2 regions of the Cellulomonas sp. CW35 genome follow, and region 1 is predicted to be linked to the other one. Evidence: riboswitches for the same ligand, from Rfam matches in the RefSeq annotation. Region 1 holds a riboswitch; the other holds the start of a gene.
What was found. Region 1 has a riboswitch for thiamine pyrophosphate ahead of ACT17Q_RS00750 (thiamine ABC transporter substrate-binding protein). Riboswitches for the same ligand answer to the same signal wherever they lie in the genome.
Positions count from the first base shown of each region.

Region 1 (4,674 bases):
ACGCGGCCGTCACGGCTGCGCACGGCTGGACGGCGCTCCGGCGCCGAGACGCTCACAGCGTCACCTGCGCGAGCACCGTCGTCGGCCCGTGCTCGTGCCGTTCACGCGTCTCGCCGTCCATGGTCCACGCGGTCCGCTCGACCGCCGCCGAGGTGAACGCCGCGGGGTCGAGACCCGCGAGGCGCAGCCACGCGACGACCTTCTCGCGGCGGGCGCCCGTGGGCAGGTCGCGCAGCTCGGCGAGCTGGTGGGACGTCGCCGCGAGCGGCGCGTCGGCCGGCATCGGGACGGTCACGCGCACGCCGTCCGTCCCCGTCACGACGAGCCGCAGCGACGCGCCGTCCGCGGTTCGCACCGTGCTGAACAGGCGGAACGCGGTCACCGGCCACGCCTCGGCCTCCACCAGCGCACCCAGCGCGATGACGCCCAGCACGGTCCACGTGACCGCTCGGGCGCGGCGCCGTGCCCGCGCGTCCTCGCGCAGGTCCTCGTGCAGGTCCTCCCGCACCGTCGCCGCGGTGGGCTCCCGGCCCACGCCGTCCGCCGCCCCGCTCAACCCGTCCCCCCGCACGTCACCGTCCGCCCCCTCGGCCGACGGGACGAACTCTGCCAGACGCCGCGCACCGGACGGGCGGCTTTCGCGCCTCGACCTCGCGCGCCGCTCGCGCGCCCACGCGCTCGCCCTCGCGCACGCCCACCGCTCGCGGGTCGCGCCGTGGTGGTTGGATGGCGGGGTTCCTGGACGGGCGAGGCGAGGGGTCGCAGGTGCGCGGGCGCGGCGAGGGTCACACCGAGGTCGTCGTCGTGGGCGCCGGACCCAACGGCCTCGCGGCCGCGGTCACGTGCGCGCGCGCCGGGCTCCAGGTCACGGTGCTCGAGGCGCAGCCCGACGCGGGCGGCGGTGCGCGCACGCTCGACCTGGGCCTCGCGCCGGGCGTGGTGCACGACGTGTGCTCGGCGGTGCAGGCGATGGCGTGGGCGTCGCCGTTCTTCCGCGGTTTCGACCTGGCCGCGCGCGGCGTCGAGCTCCTGACCCCCGAGGTCTCGTACGCGCAGCCCCTGCCCGGCGGGCGGTCGGGCCTCGCGTACCGCGACCTGGACCGCACGGTGGAGGCGCTCGGCGAGGACGGGCCCGCGTGGCGTGCGCTCGTCGGGCGGCTGTCGGAGCACTGGCCGCACGTGGTGCGGCTCGCGCTCGGTGACAAGCGCTCGGTCCCGCCCGGCCTGCTCCCCGGCGGCGTGCCGAGCGCGGCGGCGTTCGGGTTCGCCGTGCTCGAGCAGGGCACCCGTGCGTGGGACCGGCGGTTCTCCGGGGACCTCGCACCCGCGCTGCTCACGGGTGTCGCGGCGCACGCGAGCACCCCGCTGCCGTCGCTCGCCGCGGCCGGGACCGCGCTGCTGCTCGCGTCGCTCGCGCACGCCGGGTCCGGCTGGTCCATCCCGCGCGGCGGCTCGCGCGCCATCACCGACGCGCTGCGCGCCGACCTCGAGGCGCACGGTGGTCAGGTCCTCACGGACCACCCGGTGCGCACCGCGGCCGACCTGCCGGGCGCGCACGCCTACCTGTTCGACACGACGCCGCGCACGGTCGTCGAGGTGCTGGGCGACGAGCTGCCCGCTCGCGCGCGGCGGGCGCTGAGCGCGTTCCGGTACGGCGACGGCGCCAGCAAGGTCGACTTCGTGCTCTCCGGGCCGGTGCCGTGGACGGACCCCGAGGTCGCGCTCGCGGGCACCGTGCACCTGGGTGGGACGCGCCGGGAGATGGCCGACGCCGAGGCGCAGGTCGCGCGCGGGCAGCACCCCGAGCGGCCCATGACGTTGCTGAGCGACCCCGCGGTGGTCGACGAGACGCGCGTCGTCGACGGCCTGCGTCCCCTGTGGACGTACGCGCACGTGCCCGCCGGGTCGGACGTCGACGTGACCGAGGCGGTCACCGCGCACGTCGAGCGGTACGCGCCCGGGTTCCGCGACCTCGTCGTCGCGAGCCGGTGCGTCCCCGCCGCGCGGATGTCCGGCCACAACGCGAACTACGTCGGCGGGGACATCGCGTCCGGCGCGGTCACCATGTGGCAGATGGTCGCGCGGCCCACCCCGCGGCTCGACCCGTACGCCGTCGGGCTCGACGGCGTGTACCTGTGCTCGGCCTCGACCCCGCCCGGACCCGGCGTGCACGGGCTCGGCGGCTGGTTCGCGGCGCGGCGCGCGCTGCGGGACGTCTTCGGCATCACGCAGGCGCCCGACCTGCACCCCTGACGCCGGGGCGCCGGGCGACGGGACGGGGGCCGGCTCAGTCGGTGATGTCGGTCTTCACCGCGAAGCGCGCCGTGCCGCGCGTCGCGAGCGCACGAGCGACCGCGACCGCCGCACCGGACAGCGCCGCGGCCACGAGGATCTCCGCGAGCTGCGAGTCGCCCGGGTCCTCCGCCTTCGGCGGCTTGTGGCCGCGCGCGGCCTGCCAGGACTGGGCGATCACCTGGTTCGCCGCCCACGCCGCCGCGGCGGCCGCGGCGAGTCCGACGAGCTTCGCGAGGACGGGGGTCGAGGGCTTGCCTGCCATGGACGCCGACGCTACCGCCCACGGGCGGTCCGCGCGCGCCGCTCGGCGTCCGGGCGCGGGTAGCATCGACCCCTGAACGACAGGGGAGCGCCGGGCTGACACCAGGGCGCTGAGAGTGCGGGACAGCCGCAGACCCTCGAACCTGATCCGGGTGATACCGGCGTAGGGAGTCGGGACTTCTCACCTCCGCCTCGTCGTGCCGGGGTCCTCGGTGCGACGAGGTGGTGGACCCCTCCTCGCAGACGACGCCAGGAGGCAGAACGCATGACCGGTCCGACGGTGCGCGGCACCCGCGCATCCCGACCCACCCGCCGCACGGCCGCGCTGCTCGGCGGCCTGCTGGTCCCCGCGCTCGTCCTCGCGGGCTGCGCGATCGCGGACGAGAGCACGCGGCCGGGCAGCACCCCCACCGCGGGCACGACGGGGACGGCCGGCGCCGACCCGTCCGCCGAGCTCGGCGGCACCGTCACCCTCGTGACGCACGACTCGTTCGCGCTGTCCGACGGCCTGCTCGAGAAGTTCACCGACGCCACGGGCGTCGAGGTCCAGGTGGTCCAGCCCGGCGACGCCGGCGCGCTCGTCAACCAGCTCGTCCTCACCAAGGACGCGCCGCTGGGTGACCTCGTGTACGGGATCGACAACGCGTTCGCGTCCCGCGCCCTCACCGAGGGCGTGCTCGAGCCGTACCGGTCGCAGGGCGACGCTGCGGACGACGCGATCGGCTTCGCGGTCGAGGGCGACGACGCGGGCGCGCTCACCGCGGTCGACTTCGGCGACGTGTGCCTCAACGTCGACGAGCAGTGGTTCGCGAAGCACGACCTGCAGCCGCCGACGACGCTCGACGACCTCACGAAGCCCGCGTACGAGGACCTGCTCGTCGTCCCCAACGCGGTGACCTCCTCACCCGGGTTCGCCTTCCTGCTCGCGACCATCGGCGCCAAGGGTGACGAGTGGCCGCAGTACTGGCAGGCGCTCGTCGACAACGGGCTCAAGGTCGCCGACGGCTGGTCCGACGCGTACTTCACGGACTTCTCCGGCGGGGGCGGCGGCGGGCCGCGGCCCATCGTGCTGTCCTACGCGTCGTCGCCGCCGTCGACCGTCCCCGAGGGCGGCGACGAGCCGACGACCTCGGCGCTGCTCGACACGTGCTTCCGGCAGGTCGAGTACGCGGGCGTGCTCGCGGGCGCCGAGAACCCCGCGGGTGCGCGCGCGCTGCTCGACTACCTGCTGTCCTACGAGGTGCAGGTCGACATCCCCGGCTCGATGTACATGTACCCCGTGAGCTCGCAGGTCGTGCTGCCCGCGCAGTGGACGCTGTGGGCGCCGCTGGCCGAGCACCCGTTCGAGGTCGCACCGGGCGACATCGCCGCGAACCGCGACGTGTGGCTCTCGACGTGGTCGCAGACCGTGATCGGCTGACATGACCGCGACGACCGAGCTCCCGCGCCCCGTGCGCGACGCACCGACCGTCGGGCCCGCGCGCCCGACGGCCCGCGTGCGCGTGCGGGGAGCGGGGCTCGGTCGGGGCGCGGCCTGGACCGTCGCGGTCCTCGTGCCGCTCGCGTTCCTCGTCGTCTTCTTCGCCTACCCCGTCGCCGTCATGGCCGGACGGGGGTTCGTGAGCGACGGGCGGCTCGACCTGTCGGGGTTCGCGGACGTGTTCGCGCGTCCTCGCACGTGGCGGATCATCGGGCAGACGCTCGCGCAGGCCGGCCTCGCCACGACCGTCAGCGTGCTGCTCGGCGTGCCCGGTGCGTACGTGCTGTACCGGCGGCGGTTCGCGGGCCGCGCCGCGGTGCGCGCGCTCGTCACCGTGCCGTTCGTGCTGCCGACCGTCGTCGTCGGCGTCGCGTTCCGGTCGCTGCTCGTCGAGAACGGGCCGCTCGGGTTCCTGCACCTCGACGGCACGTTCGCCGCCGTCGTCGCGGCGCTCGTGTTCTTCAACTACGCGATCGTCGTGCGCGGCGTCGGCGGCATGTGGGAGCGCCTGGACCCGCGCGCCGAGCAGGCCGCCCGGGCGCTCGGCGCGACGCCGTGGCGTGCGTTGCGCACCGTCACCCTGCCCGCGCTGACGCCCGCGATCGCGTCCGCCGCGTCGCTCGTCTTCCTGTTCTGCG
Region 1 is NZ_CP199000.1:170,316-174,989, forward strand. Features, by position in the region: gene ACT17Q_RS00730 (hypothetical protein) at 1-56, opposite strand, end outside; gene ACT17Q_RS00735 (hypothetical protein) at 53-571, opposite strand; gene ACT17Q_RS00740 (phytoene desaturase family protein) at 727-2,253, shown strand; gene ACT17Q_RS00745 (DUF4235 domain-containing protein) at 2,288-2,557, opposite strand; TPP riboswitch at 2,629-2,743, shown strand; gene ACT17Q_RS00750 (thiamine ABC transporter substrate-binding protein) at 2,822-3,976, shown strand; gene ACT17Q_RS00755 (ABC transporter permease) at 3,978-4,674, shown strand, end outside.

Region 2 (4,674 bases), 1.7 Mb from region 1:
GTCGCCTGGTCGAGCGCCTGCGCCCACGACTGCGCGCGCGGCTCGTCGACGAGCACCGCCAGCTCGGGCAGGTTGGGCGTCACGAGGTCCGCGCGGCCCACGAGCTCGCGCACGGCGATCTCGGCCTCCGGGTCGAGGAGCCGGTCCCCGCTGGTCGCGACCATCACCGGGTCGAGCACGACGACGGGCGAACGCCCCGCGGCACGCTGCCGGTCCAGCCACGCCGTCACCTCGTGCGCGACCTGCGGCGTGGCGAGCATGCCGATCTTCACCGAGTCGACCGTGACGTCGTCGCTGACGGCCTCGAGCTGCGCACGCAGGAACTCCGGCTCGGGGACGTGGACCGCGCGCACGCCGCGGGTGTTCTGCGCGACGAGCGCCGTCACGACCGCCATGCCGTACGCCCCGTGCGCGGCGAACGACTTGAGGTCCGCCTGGATCCCGGCGCCGCCCGTCGGGTCGGTGCCGGCGATGGACAGCGCGCGCACGCGCGACGGGCTCACCGCGCACCCGCCGGCGTCGCCACCGTGCCGCTCGCCGACCGCCGCCACGCGGCGACGAGCTCCGCGGCCGCGGCGGACGGGTCGGGCGCGGAGCACACCGCCGAGACCACCGCGAGCCCGTGGGCGCCGGCCGTCCGCACGGCGTCGACGTCACGCGCGTCGAGCCCGCCGATCGCCACGACCGGCAGCCGGGTGCTCGCGACCGCCGCGGCGAGACCGTCGAGGCCGAGCGCGACGTCGGCGTCGGGCTTGGTCGGCGTCAGCCGCACCGGCCCGCTCCCGACGTAGTCGACCAGGTCGGCCGGGACCGCGCGCACGTCGTGCGGTCGTGCCGCCGAGACGCCCACGACCGCGTCGGGGCCGAGCAACGCACGCGCGTCGGAGGCCTCCAGGTCCCGCTGGCCGACGTGCACACCGTCCACGACCGCACCGCGGGCGCGTGCCGCGAGCACCACGTCCACGCGGTCGTCGACGACGAGCAGCGCGGGTCCGGCGGTGCGCACGGCCTCCGCCACCGCGGTCGTGAGCGCGACCAGGTCGCGCACCCCCGCGCGCGTCGCACGCACCTGCACCACGCCGACGCCCGCGCGCACCGCCGCCGCCGCGACGCCGGCGGGGGCGCGGCCGGCCGCCGCGCACACGTCCGCGTCGAGCACGAGGTACGGACCGCCCGGGAACGGGGGGCGCCGCGACGCACCCGCCGCGCCGGTCACGCGGGTGCCCCGACGGGCGCGGTCGCGGCCCTGGGCGCGCCGATGCGCGCGGGCTCCACGACCAGCCGGTCACCCAGCCCGACGACGTGCTCGGGCCGCAGCCCGTACAGCTCGTCGAGCAGCGCGACCTGGAACGAGCCCGGACCGCGCGCGACCGACGCGGCGCGCTCCGCCGCGAGCCCGAGAACCAGCGAGGAGCCGACCGCCGCGGTGAGCGGGTCGGTGACCGCGGCGAACGCCGCCGCGAGCGCGCCGAGCGCGCACCCTGCGCCGGTGATCGCCGTCAGCAGGGGGTCCCCCGCCGACACGCGCACGGCGACGTCACCCGCGACGACGAGGTCGACCGCGCCCGACACCGCGACCGCGCCGCCCGTCGCGTGCGCGAGGCGGACCGCGGCCTCGCGCGCGTCCTCGACGGCGTCGCACGCGTCGACGCCCCGTCCCGACGACGTGAGCCCCGCGAGGCCCAGGACCTCGCTGGCGTTGCCGCGCACCACCGCGGGCCGCGCACCCAGGAGCTGCTCGGCGAGCCGCGTGCGGACCGACAGCACCCCGACGGCCACGGGGTCGAGCACCCACGGCACGCCGGCGCGCCGCGCCGTGGTCACCGCGGGCTCGAGGCACGCGCGCAGGTCGGGACCGGGCGTGCCGAGGTTTGCCAGGACCGCGCCCGCGACGGCCGCGAGCTGCTCGGCCTCGCCCGGGACCGCGGTCATGGCGGGCGAGGCGCCCACCGCGAGCAGCGCGTTGGCGACGAGGTTCGTCGTCACCTCGTTGGTGAGGCACTGCACGAGCGGCGTGCGTGCCCGGACCGCCGCGAGCGCCTGCGCCGCGTCGGCGGCGAGCCTGCCGGGGCTCAGGGGCGGGGCGCCGCCGGGTTCGTCGGCGCGCTCGTCGGCGCGCTCGTCGGCGGGAGGGCAGGGTGGGACGGCAGACGTCATGGAGATGACATCCCTTCGCTAGTACGAACTAGATCAGGTTCGGCGGGTGTGATCTCAGCCCTGCGTGCAGGGCACCCCGTGTCAGTGCGGCCAGGCTAGCCCGCGCGCACCGCCGCCGTCCGCCCCCCGTCCGCCCACCGGACGGCGCGTCGGCAGGCGCGTCGACGACGACCACCGGGCGAGCCGACCGGCCGGTGGGCCGCACGGGTGGGCATGCGCGAGGAGCGCCCGACCGTGGTGGTCGGACGCCCCTCGAGCGTGCTGGCTGCCGCGTCCCTCGGGTCAGCGGCGGCCGTGCCCCCCGTGCTTCACGACGAGCGTCCGGACCGCGGACACCGAGGCGTACGAGTCGTCGCCCTGGTACTTGGCCCGGACCGTCACGTCACGGGTCACCGCCGGCAGCCGGAACGTCGCCTTCCCCTTCTGGAGCGTCGCGACGAGCGGACGGCCGCCGGCCTCGAGCGTCACCTTGCCGGTCGGCGAGGGGGCACCGGCCACCCCGGCGACCGTGACCGCGATGGTCGGACGCGTGCCACGGGTGACGGTCCACGACGCGGTCGACAGCGCGATCGTCGGCGTCGCCCTGGTGACGGTGAGCCGCACGGGCGCGGAGGTCGAGGCGGTCAGGTCCGCCGAGCCGCCGTACACCGCGGTGAGCGTGTGCGTGCCGCGCGCGAGCGTGCGCGGGAGCACGACCGTCGCGGTCGCCGTCGCGCCCGACCCCGTGAGCGTGCCCGCCCCGAGGACCCTCGCGCCCTCGCGGACCTGGACCACGCCGGTGGGAGCGCCCCCGGTCGACGTGACCGTCACGGTCGCGGTGACCGTGCCGCCGAACGACACGGTCGTCCGGTCGAGGGACAGCGTGGTCGTCGACGTCGCCTTCGCGACCGTCACGGACAACGAGCCCTCGGACCCCTCCCATGCCTCGTCGACCGGGACGAGCACCGCCCGCAGGGCGTGCGTACCCCCGCCCAGCCGGACGTCGAGGCTCGCCCGGCCGAGCTTCACCGGGACGGTCCCGAGCCAGGTGCTCCCGTCGACGAACGTCACCGTGCCGGTCACACCCGCGGGCGTCACGGTCGCGACGAGCGTCTGCGTCGCGCCCGCGACCGGGTCGCCGGTCATCGTGAGCGTCGTGGTGGTCGGCCCGGACGACGCCGGCTCGACCGTGAGCCGCAGGTGGACCGTGGTGCCGCTGGGGCTCGCGACGAGCGTGAGCTCGTGCTCCCCCGCCGCCGTGCCCGCGGGCACGACCGCGGACACCGTGGCCGCGCCGCCGGTGACCGTCGCCGTGCCGATCGACTCACCGTCGAGCCGCACGTCCAGGCTCGTGTTGCGCGGCGAGCCGAGGCTCGTGAGGTCCAGGTGCGACACCTCGAACCCGAGCGTGCCGCCCGCCTCGACCGACTCGGGTGCGTCGCTCACGGCCACGGCGTGCCGCGCGAAGTCGGGCGACAGGCCGGGGTGCGCCCGCAGGTACGCGATCCACGCGTCCCGGTCGACCAGACCCGAGTCACGCGTGTCGCTGCCCTGCGTGAACACCCGGAAGTTGTCGCCGCCCGTCGCGAGGAACGAGAACGTCCCCACGCGGTAGTCGGCTTCCGCGTCCAGCGGCTCGCCGTCGATCGTCACCGACGTGATGCGGCTGCCCTCCGGCAGGCTCGCGTCGTACGTGTACGACACGTTGTCGGAGAGCCCGAGCTGCAGGTATGGCCGGCTCGGCACGTTGCCCGCGGCGTCACGCTGCCACTGCTGCTCGAGCATCGTGCGGACCTGCGCACCCGTGAGCGTCGTCGTCCAGAGGTTGTTGACGAACGGCAGAACGGCGTTCGCCTCGGCGTACGTCACCACACCGTCCGTCGTCTCGGCGCCCGAGCGTGCGTACAGCAGCTCGTTGCGCAGCCCGCCCGGGTTGACGACGCCGATGTCGGCGCCGCCCAACCGGTCCTCCGCGAGGGTGTCGCGCAGCGCGTTCGCCACCAGGTTCCCGAGCGTCGACTCGCTCGCGCGGTCGTCGCGACCCGTCGTCGGCAGCGGGCCGGAGCCTGTGTAGACGCCGTCCACGTACGAGCCGCCGGAGTACGCCGTCGTGATGTCCGCCGTGACCGAGCCGACCGGCTCGCTGCCGACCTCGTTCGCGTACGCGACCGCCGCGTCGACGATCGTCTTGACCTCGGCCACCCGCGGGAAGGCCGCGACCAGGTCGGCGTCCGCCGTCGTCGTGCGCGCCACGTTCGCCTCGGTGTGCGCGAGGACCTCGTCGGTCGCCCGGTCGTACGTGAGGACGACCTTGCCCACGAACTCGCCGTACGAGCCCGTCTGCACGACGGGTCGCGTCGCACCCGGGACACCGGGGACGTCCGCCGACCACGCGTACTGCTTGTGGGTGTGGCCGGTGAAGATCGCGTCGACCGCCGCGGACGTGCCCGTGACGATGTCCGCGAACGCGCCGCCCGCCGCGACCTCCTGCGCGAGCGTGGCGCCGTCGGGCGTGCCCGCGCTCGCACCCTCGTGGTA
Region 2 is NZ_CP199000.1:2,064,337-2,069,010, forward strand. Features, by position in the region: gene thiD (bifunctional hydroxymethylpyrimidine kinase/phosphomethylpyrimidine kinase) at 1-503, opposite strand, end outside; gene thiE (thiamine phosphate synthase) at 500-1,216, opposite strand; gene thiM (hydroxyethylthiazole kinase) at 1,213-2,157, opposite strand; TPP riboswitch at 2,151-2,246, opposite strand; gene ACT17Q_RS09480 (ExeM/NucH family extracellular endonuclease) at 2,440-4,674, opposite strand, start outside.
Region 2: it holds a riboswitch for thiamine pyrophosphate, as region 1 does, so the genes downstream of both, thiM (hydroxyethylthiazole kinase) here and ACT17Q_RS00750 (thiamine ABC transporter substrate-binding protein) in region 1, are expected to answer to the same signal.